One region of the Mesorhizobium sp. WSM4850 genome, then DNA from elsewhere that is predicted to be linked to it. Evidence: predicted binding sites of a transcription regulator. Region 1 holds the regulator's gene; each other region holds the start of a gene.
The links. Region 1 encodes PhoB, which activates phosphate uptake and scavenging genes when phosphate is short. Its sites were predicted from a motif close to TGTCATNNANCTGTCAT; they were not measured.

Region 1 (3,274 bases):
CCTCAGCCTCAATCCGCAAGCCGCTGCGGTGTTGGCCGTCGTGTTGTCGCTGAATTTCCTGTCGGTCGCCGTCATCGATTATGCCGGACAAGTGGTCGCCGAGGAACAGCGCCGGCTGGACACGCTGACCATGTCGCGTGACGCGCTGATCGGCGAATGTGTCGCCATCGTCCGGCGCCGGCTCGAAGATCCCGACCTCGATGTCCAAAGTGTCGCCCGCATCGCGCTGGCGATCCAGGGCATCACCGATTCCCACGCGCGCGCCATGTTGTGGTCGCCGATCACGCCGCAGACGAACATCGCCTTCGCCGACATTCTGGAACGCGAGTTCGGCATCCCGGCCATCATGGAGAACGACTGCAACATGATGGCCGTGGCGCTGCGCTGGCGCCACCCGGATCGCTACCGCGACGATTTCATCGCCATCCTGCTCTCGCACGGCATCGGTATGGGGCTGGTGCTGAAGGGCGAGCTGTTCACCGGCACCCACTCCTCAGGCGGCGAATTCGGCCACATGATCCATCGGCCGGGCGGCGCGCTTTGCCGCTGCGGGCGGCGCGGCTGCGTCGAGGCTTATGCCGGCAACTACGCCATCTGGCGCAATGCAAGGCAATTGAGCGACAACGCCGAGCCGGTCGCCGATGTCAGCGACGCCGAGATGCGGGCCTTGGCGGCCCGGGCGCGCGAGATGGACGGACCGGAGCGCGAAGCCTACCGCAAGGCCGGCGAGGCGCTCGGCTTCGGGCTCGGCAGCCTGTTTGCGCTGATCGATCCGGCGCCGGTGGCCATGGTCGGCGCCAGCGCTGCCGCCTTCGACCTGATCGAGCCGGCCCTGCGCGAGGCCATCGCCCAGACCGCCGGCGGCCAGCATTCGGGTTCGATTTCCTTCGACACCGAGCCGAACGAGTTGCCGCTGATCCGCGAAGGCTGTGCCATGCGGGCGCTAAGCTTCGTCGACCAGGAGATTTTCGCGCCGAGCATCCAGGCACGAGCCGGCTCGGTCGGAAAGAACGTGGCTTGAAGGATTCCCGGGTCGCGACTTGGGGTGTGTTGAGATTCAGGTCAGGCCGAGTCGAGAATGGTGGGTTCCGAGAACCGGAGCGGAGCGTACTTTTGGGTACGTGAGCCCGCGCATGACCCCGAAATCGAGATCGATTTCGGAAAGGTCGTGCGCAAAATCAAAGTTCTACAGCGTCCTTTGCGTGCCCAACAGGGCGCGCGGCGCTGTAGGTAAGCGCGGTATCAGCCGTTCGCAGGCCGGCATCACCTGAATATCAGCACATCCCTAGCTAGTCTTCCCTGATCGCATAGCCGGCGCCGCGGATGGTTCGGATGACATCGGGCATGCGACCATTGTTGACCGCCTTGCGCAACCGGCCGACATGGACGTCCACCGTGCGCTCGTCGATGTAGATCGTCTCGCCCCAGACATTGTCGAGCAACTGACTGCGCGAGAAGACCCGGCCCGGGTGGCGCATCATGAATTCGAGCAGCCGGAATTCGGTCGGCCCGAGCCGGATCTCGCTCTTCTTGCGATAGACCCGGTGCGATTCACGATCGAGCATGATGTCGCCGACCTTGAGCACGCTGGACAGCACTTCCGGCTTGGCGCGGCGCAGCAGCGCCTTGACCCTGGCCATGAATTCCGGTGTCGAGAACGGCTTGACCAGATAGTCGTCGGCTCCGGTCGAAAGGCCGCGCACCCGGTCGCTCTCCTCGCCGCGCGCGGTCAGCATGATGATCGGCAGCCGCTCGGTTTCGGGGCGCACCCGAAGCCGCCGGCAAAGCTCGATGCCGGAAACCGCCGGCACCATCCAGTCGAGCACCAAAAGATCGGGCACGTTTTCCTGCAGCCGGATTTCGGCCTCGTCGCCGCGCGTCACCACCTCGACCTGATAGCCTTCGGATTCCAGATTATAACGGAGGAGGACGCCCAGCGGCTCTTCATCCTCCACCACCATGATGCGCGGCGCGATCATCGGCCGGTCACTCCTGTCATGTCGCCGGCGCCGACATCGTCGTTTCGTCGAGCTTCGGGCGATCCGCCGGCAATTGCTGCCCGGTCACGACAAAGTAGGCGTTTTCGGCGATGTTGGTGACGTGATCGCCGATACGCTCGAGATTCTTGGCGCAGAACAGAAGGTGCGTGCAGGCGGTGATGTTGCGCGGATCCTCCATCATGTAGGTCAGGAGCTCGCGAAAAACCGCCGTGTATTTCACGTCGATCTTCTGGTCGTCGGCGCGCAGTTCCTTCAACGCGCCGGCATCGCGCGACACATAGTGCTCGACCACGCCGCGCAGCTGCACAAGAACGAGATCCGCCATCGCATCGATACCGTGCGACAGATTCCGCGGCGTCGCGCTCTGCCCGACTGCGCTGACCCGCTTGGCTATGTTCTTGGCCAGATCGCCGATGCGCTCGAGATCGCCAGCCATGCGGATTGCGCCAACCACGGCGCGCAGATCCTGCGCCATCGGCTGCCGCTTGGCGATCAGCGTGATGGCGCTGTCATCGAGTTCGCGCTGCCGCGCATCCATGATGGCGTCGTCCGAGACGACGCGCTGCGCCATCGCATTGTCCGACGCAAGCAGCGCGCGGATCGAGGCCGCTACCATTGCGGCGGCGAGCTCGTCCATGTCGCGGATCAGCCGGTCGATGTGCTCCAGTTCCTCGTCGAAAGATGCGACGGTGTGTTCACCCATGGTGCTGTCCTCGTGTTCGAAATTCGCCGGACCGCTCAGCCGAACCGGCCGGTGATGTAGTCCTGGGTGCGCTTGTCGTCGGGGTTGGTGAACATCTTGTCGGTCGCGCCCTCCTCGACCAGATAGCCGAGATGGAACATCGCCGTGCGTTGCGACACGCGCGCCGCCTGCTGCATCGAATGGGTGACGATGACGATCGTATAGTTCTGGCGCAGTTCGTCGATCAGTTCCTCGACGCGGGCGGTGGCGATCGGATCGAGCGCCGAACAGGGCTCGTCCATCAGGATCACTTCCGGCGACACGGCGATGGCGCGCGCGATGCACAGGCGCTGCTGCTGTCCGCCGGACAGGCCAGTACCCGACTCGAGTAGGCGATCCTTGACCTCGTTGAACAGGCCGGCCTTCTTCAGGCTCGATTCGACGATGCCGTCCAACTCGGCCTTGGTCCTGGCCAGGCCGTGAATGCGCGGACCGTAGGCGACGTTTTCGTAGATCGACTTCGGAAACGGGTTCGGCTTCTGGAATACCATGCCGACGCGAGCTCGCAACTCGACGACATCGATTTTCGGAT
Region 2 (3,274 bases), on a different contig from region 1:
AATTGGCTGAACATCAACCCAAACTCGGCGAATTCGGCTACGCCGGCGACGATCATGTCGTGCCTTTCGAGGTCGGCCCGCTCGACGTGCGCGGCCGTACCGTCCAGCTCGGGCCGATGCTCGACGCGATCCTCGGTCGGCATGACTATCCCGAGCCGGTCGCCCGCCTGCTGGCGGAAGCTTGCGTGCTGACGGTGCTGCTCGGCACCTCGCTCAAATTCGAAGGCAAGTTCATCCTGCAGACCCGCACCGACGGGCCGGTCGACATGCTGGTGGCGGATTTTTCCACGCCGCATGCGCTGCGTGCCTATGCCCGCTTCGACGCCGACCGGCTGGAGGCACTGACGTCTGCCGGCGAGACCTCGCAGCGGACGCTGCTTGGCAGCGGTGTCCTGGCGCTGACCATCGACCAGGGCGCCCACACGCAGCGCTATCAGGGCATCGTCCAGCTCGACGGCGAGACGCTCGAGGAGGCCGCGCGCACCTATTTCCGGCAGTCGGAGCAGATCCCGACCGATCTCAGGCTTTCGGTGGCCAAGCTGTTGACGCCCGGCATCGGCGGTGCCCGCGAGCAATGGCGCGCCGGCGGCATCCTGGCGCAGTTCCTGCCGCAATCGCCCGAACGCATGCGCGTGCCCGACCTTCCGGGTGGCGACGGCGATCCGCGCGAGGAGATCCATGATCCGGCCGACAATTCCTGGCAGGAACTGCTCGCGTTGCTTGGCACCATCGAGCCGACGGAACTGATCGACCCGACGATCGGCGCCGAGCGGTTGCTTTACCGGCTGTTCCACGAGCACGGCGTGCGCGTCTTCGGCGGCGTGCCGGTAGCCGACCAGTGCTCATGCTCCAGGGAGAAGATCCGCGGCATTCTCGGAGGCTTCTCCGCCGACGAGATCAGGGACAGCACCGAGGATGGCGGCATTCACGTCGCCTGCGAATTCTGCTCGAAGCAATATGACTTCGACCCGGCGGAATTTGCTGCGGCTCAATAGAATTGAAATCACCGACGAAGCGTTGGCGCTGCCCCTCACCCTTACCGTCTCCCCGTGAAGAACGGGGAGAGGGGGCGCCAGCGTTGCGACAGGTTGTCCAGTTGATAGATAGATGGGTTCCCTTTTCCCCGTTCACTATACGGGGAGAAGGTGCCGGCAGGCGGATGAGGGGCAGCACGACCTTCCGGCCATCTATCTCTCTCAGTTCACCGTCCGCCGCGTGCCCGGCAGGTCGAGCGAAAAGGCGGGGATGGCGACGTCGAACGTTTCGCCCCGCTTGTTGCGCATCGTGTAGTGGCCGACCATGATGCCGGATGGCGTCGAGAGTGGGCAGCCAGACGTATACTGATAACTGTCGCCTGGATTGAGTTCAGGCTGGTCGCCGACAACGCCGGCGCCGCGCACCTCCTCGACCCGGCCGGTGCCGTCGGTGATCTGCCAGTAGCGCGACAGAAGCTGCACGAATTCATCCGACTGGTTGTCGATGGTCACCTGGTAGCCCCAGACATAGCGGTTCTCCGAAGGGTCGGAGCGATCTTCCAGATAGAACGGCCTGACCTGCACTTCGATGTCGCGCGTGAGGGCGCTGTACATAAATCACTCCACACTATGCAGACGGAACATTCGACCCTCTCCGCAGTTCGGTCAACGGGGTGCGTCGCCTCGGTGTCTGCCATCGTTGCCCGAATTTGTTAAGCGCAGGTGCCGAACAACAATGTCATTTAAGTGACACGTGACAATGATGGTGTGCAGGGCCGGGGATGGTGTGCAGGGCCGGGCGACTCAGCATTCTGTCGAACTGTTGAAAACGGCTTCATGCGGCCGGTTTTTTCTGGAGCGACCAGATATTGATGGAATTGACAGTCACAGCCGCCTTGCTTTCCATAGTTCTGCTTGTTGTCAATCTCGCCAGCATCCTGCTCGCTTCGTTGAAGCTGAAGCGGCCTGGCAGGATCACGCCGCCAGCCGCCAAGGCGCCGCCGGTGTCGATCGTCGTGCCGTCGCGCGGCGTCGAGCCGTTTACCGAGGAGACGCTCGAGCGCGCCTTCTCGCTCGACTGGCCGCACTATGAGCTCATCTTCTGCGTCGCCCATGCCGACGACCCGGTGGTCGGGCGGATCACCGATGCGATCGCCCGCTTTCCGGCCGTGCCGGCCCGGCTGCTCGTCGGCGACGACCGCATCAGCGGCAATCCGAAACTCAACAATTGCGTGAAGGGCTGGGAGGCCGCGCGCCACCACTGGGTCGTCCTTGCCGATTCCAACGTCCTGATGCGGAGGGACTATGTCCAGCATCTGATGACGGCATGGCGGCAGGACACCGGCCTCGTCTGCTCGACGCCGATCGGCTCGCGGCCGGACGGGATCTGGGCGGAGGTCGAATGCGCTTTCCTCAATACGCTGCAGGCGCGCTGGCAATATACCGGCGAGGCGCTCGGCCTCGGTTTTGCCCAGGGCAAGAGCATGCTGTGGAACAAGCCATTGCTCGACGCCAATGGCGGCATCCGTGCGCTTGCTGCGGAGATTGCCGAGGATGCCGCTGCGACCAAGCTTGTCAACGGGCTCGGACTGCGCGTCAATCTCGTTGCCTCGCCGTTCGAGCAGCCGCTCGGCTTGCGCACATTTGGCGAAATCTGGTCGCGCCAGGCCCGCTGGGCACGCCTGCGTCGCGTCACATTCCCACTGTTCTTCGCGCCCGAGATCCTGATCGGAGCGGCGCCGCCGCTGGTGCTGGCGCTGGTTGCGGCAGCAGGCGCCGGTTTCAGCCTGCCGGCTACCGCCGTCGCCGTGCTGATAGTCGCCTATCTGCCGGAATGCGCTCTCGCCTCGGCCAAGGGCTGGCACCTGTCGCTGCGCATGATCCCGGCGATGGTTGCGCGGGACGTGATGCTTCCCGCCATCTGGGTGCGCGGCTGGCTCAGCGGTGCCGTCGACTGGCGCGGCAACACGATGACCATCCAAACCAGCGCCGTTGCGGAATTGGAAGAGTCGCCGTCGGGCGCCTGACCGCGCCGCTTTGCAGATCAGAGCGCAGCAGTTCGGCGCGTATCCCTATCTGGCGGCTAAGGCCTGCTCGATGTCTTCGAGCAAGTCGTCAGTGTCCTCCAGTCCGACGGACAGCCTGAGCGTGCCTGGCCCGATGCCAAGTTCGGCCCGCGCCTCGTCGCTCAGATTCTTGTGTGTCGTCGTCGCCGGATGGGTGATCAGGCTCTTGGCGTCACCGAGATTGTTGGAGATCAGCACGACATCGAGCGCGTTCTGGAAGGCGAAGGCCGCCTG
Region 3 (3,274 bases), on a different contig from region 1:
GGACGAATGGATCATGGCGGTCACGCCGGCGGCGATGAACACGCATTTGAGCAGGTTGAGATAGGAGTCGGCCGTCAGTGTTTGCAGCAGTGCCATGACTTCGGGCAGATTGCGCAGCGGGCGCAGGCCGCCGGTCATCAGGTTGAGGCCATAAAAGATCAGCGCGAAGCCCATGCCGGCAAGCGCTATGTTCTTGACCTTCTCGCTTTTGGCAAAGCAGTAAATCAGCGAGAACACGCCGGCCAGGATCAGTCCGAGCGGACCGAGCGGCAGGGCGATGAGCCCGTTGCCGAGCGTGGTGCCGATATTGGCGCCCATGATCACGCTGATCGCCGGTCGAAGCGCGATGACGCCGGCATTGACCAGGCCGACGACCATGACGCTCATCGCCGTCGACGACTGGATGACGCCGGTGATCAGCGTTCCCGCCAGCACGCCCTTGATCGGCGTTCCGGCGGCCCTGGCGAGAAAGGCGCGCATCCGGTTGACCGACAGCGCCTGGATGCCGTTGGCCATGAAGTCGAGGCCGAGCATGAAGATGCCCAACCCGCCGATCACCGGCACGAGGATGTCCTTGAAGATATCGATGTCCATGTCACGCAGTCCCCAACAAGCCGCCATCACGGCGCGATATGACGTTCAGTTCAGGCGCTGCGCCAAGCAGCAGCCTGGTTGTTCCGCTCAGTTTCCGACGGGCTCCTGCCCTGCCCAGTATTGCTCGATCCGGGCGACCAGCGCCTTCGGCAGCGGCACGTAGCCGAGCGCGGCGGCGTCATCCGCGCCGTGCGCGAAGGCGAGCCGGAAAAGGTCGTGCACGCGGCGATAGCGATGTTCCGAACGGCCCGAGACCTGAACGACCGCGAACACCGCCGTGCTGATCGGATAGGCGGCATCGCCGTTACGATCGGTCAGCGAAGCGAAGAAGTCGGTCGTTTGCGCCCAGTCGATCGATGTCGCGGCAGCCTGCACGCCCTCCGGCTCCGGCTTGACGAACTTGCCGGATTTGTTCTCGATCAGCGCATAGGCAAGGTTGGCGCGCTGGGCCTGGCCGGATTCGGCATAGGCGATCGCGCCCTTCGTGTCGTGCACGGTTTGAATAAGGTTCTGTGTGCCTTCCGCGTCAGTGCCGAGCGGCCACGAGATCAGTGTATTGGCGCCGTATTTGGCCTTCCACTCCCCGCTGACCGCCGACAGGTATTCGGTGAAGACAAAGGTCGAGCCGGAGCCATCCTTGCGGTGAACAACGCTGATCCTGAGATCGGGCAGCGTCAGGTCCGGATTCACCGCCTTGATCGCGGGATCGGACCATGACTGGATCTTGCCCAGATAGATGTCGGCCAGCACCGGCCCCGTCAGGCGAAGGCTTCCCGGGCCGATGCCGTCGAGATTGACGACGACGGCGATGGCGCCCATCACGATCGGAAACTGCTGGCGGCCAGCTTTCCCAAGTTCGGCGGCATTGATCGGCGCATCCGTCGCGGCAAAGTCGATGTCCGGCTGGTCGAGACGCAGAACGCCGGCGAGCGAGCCAACGATTTCGTAGTCGACCTTCCAGTCGGGCGAGACATAGTCCCCGCCGTCGGCGCGGGCGCTCTCGTAGGCCGTTGCCCATTTGCCGATGATCGGGGCGGCCAGTGTCGATCCGGCGCCGCGGATAGGCTCAGCCTGCGCAGCGGCCCCGACCATCAAGCCAACAGCAAGCGCGATGGCGCCGCTTATCTTCGCCGATTTGCGCCGCAGTGATGCAAAGCTTGCTGGAAACATCATGGCGACCCCCGACGCGCGAACAAATAGCTACTTTTCAGTCTTGGCAGATATCGACAGTCATCCGCCCGGCGAACGAACGCCGTCAGAGAAACAACATCGCTCACCGTATGAACCTTGGTTAACGATCGGATGACAAAGATCTTTGCGGGTGAGATTTTTTATTTTTCCGCGATTGCCGCGGTTGCCTGAAGAATTGTTCGGCAGCCAATCGCTTCAGCTTTGCGCTGCCCCTCACCTGCCTGCCGGCACCCTCTCCCCGTATAGTGACGGGGAGAGGGGCGCTCTCATCGATGGTTTCGCCAATCACCAGCGTTGCAGAATATCCGCCACGGTGCGACCAGTCCCTTCTCCCCGTCACACGGGGAGAAGTGCCCGGCAGGGCGATGAGGGGCGGCGCCGACTCCGACAACTGATCCCCTTGGCACGAAGTTGCTGGTCGCCTCCACGCAGGGACAGCCCTATTTCGCGTCGTGGAAGATAATGCCGACGGTATGGCGCAGGCCGGAGCGAATCCGGCTGACGCCGTGCCTGAGATTGACGCGGTAGCTGCCTTTGCTGCCCTGGACCGGACGATTGTGGACCGCGAAGGCGACTGCGTCGCCCTGGCGCAGCGGCACCACCTCGGCGCGGCTCTGCATGCGCGGGCGCTGTTCGGTCAGCACGAACTCGCCGCCGGTGAAATCCTTATCCGGTTCGGACAGCAGGATTGCCACCTGCAGCGGGAACGCAAGCTCGCCGTAGAGATCCTGATGCAGGCAGTTGAAGTCGCCGGGACCATATTGCAGCAGGAGCGGCGTCGGCCGCGTCTGGCCCTGCTCGTGGCATTGCTTGAGGAACGCGGCGTGTTCGTCCGGGTAGCGCTGCGCGACGCCCATGCGTTCGTTCCAGTCGTTGGCGACGGCGGCAAGGCGCGGATAGAGCGCGGTGCGCAAGCCGCCGATCAGCTCGGGCAAGGGATAGCGGAAATAGCGGTACTCGCCCTTGCCGAAGCCGTGCCGCGCCATGTGGACATGGCTGCGGAAATGGCTTTCGTCGGGATACAGCCCGGCGATCTCCCGGCATTCTTCTGGTGTCAGCAGCTTTTCCATCACCGCGCAGCCATAGAAGCTCATCTCCTCGGCCAGTGCCTGCCAGTCATATCCGGCGACGCGCGCTTCCGCCGATCGGACCGCTGCTGCTGGAACCGTGTGCATGGTCATAGCTCTGCTCCTCTGGCTTCATCGGCTTCTGCCATCAGATGGGTGAAGCAGCGCACACAAACCACCCGTTTCCTGCCAACCGGTTTAGGCACAACGCAAGGTTGCCATGGATCAGCTTCACCGCCGCGACGCAGCATGGATTTTGGCAAAATCGAGCCCATATCCCTGATAGGGAGCTTTGAGCGTGAAACTCGCGCGTGTAGCCCTGATTGCCGCGGCTTTTGTAGCCGCTGTGGCTGTTTGTTCTTCTTCCGCAGCAACAGGAGAAGCAAACGGCCAAGGGAGGACTGCGCTGCGCATCGAGATAG

Region 2: the regulator PhoB is predicted to act here: its motif matches at 1,712-1,728, upstream of AC0L2Z_RS11300 (ceramide glucosyltransferase).
Region 3: the regulator PhoB is predicted to act here: its motif matches at 1,886-1,902, upstream of pstS (phosphate ABC transporter substrate-binding protein PstS).

The regions. Positions count from the first base shown of each region.
Region 1 is NZ_JBVVPV010000014.1:69,780-73,053, forward strand. Features, by position in the region: gene AC0L2Z_RS15945 (ROK family protein) at 1-1,021, shown strand, start outside; gene phoB (phosphate regulon transcriptional regulator PhoB) at 1,290-1,979, opposite strand; gene phoU (phosphate signaling complex protein PhoU) at 1,996-2,703, opposite strand; gene pstB (phosphate ABC transporter ATP-binding protein PstB) at 2,739-3,274, opposite strand, start outside.
Region 2 is NZ_JBVVPV010000008.1:82,011-85,284, forward strand. Features, by position in the region: gene AC0L2Z_RS11290 (Hsp33 family molecular chaperone) at 1-995, shown strand, start outside; gene apaG (Co2+/Mg2+ efflux protein ApaG) at 1,197-1,589, opposite strand; gene AC0L2Z_RS11300 (ceramide glucosyltransferase) at 1,847-3,001, shown strand; gene AC0L2Z_RS11305 (O-succinylhomoserine sulfhydrylase) at 3,047-3,274, opposite strand, start outside.
Region 3 is NZ_JBVVPV010000039.1:15,473-18,746, forward strand. Features, by position in the region: gene AC0L2Z_RS27230 (Na/Pi cotransporter family protein) at 1-594, opposite strand, end outside; gene pstS (phosphate ABC transporter substrate-binding protein PstS) at 682-1,767, opposite strand; gene AC0L2Z_RS27240 (2OG-Fe(II) oxygenase) at 2,226-2,966, opposite strand; gene AC0L2Z_RS27245 (NfeD family protein) at 3,151-3,274, shown strand, end outside.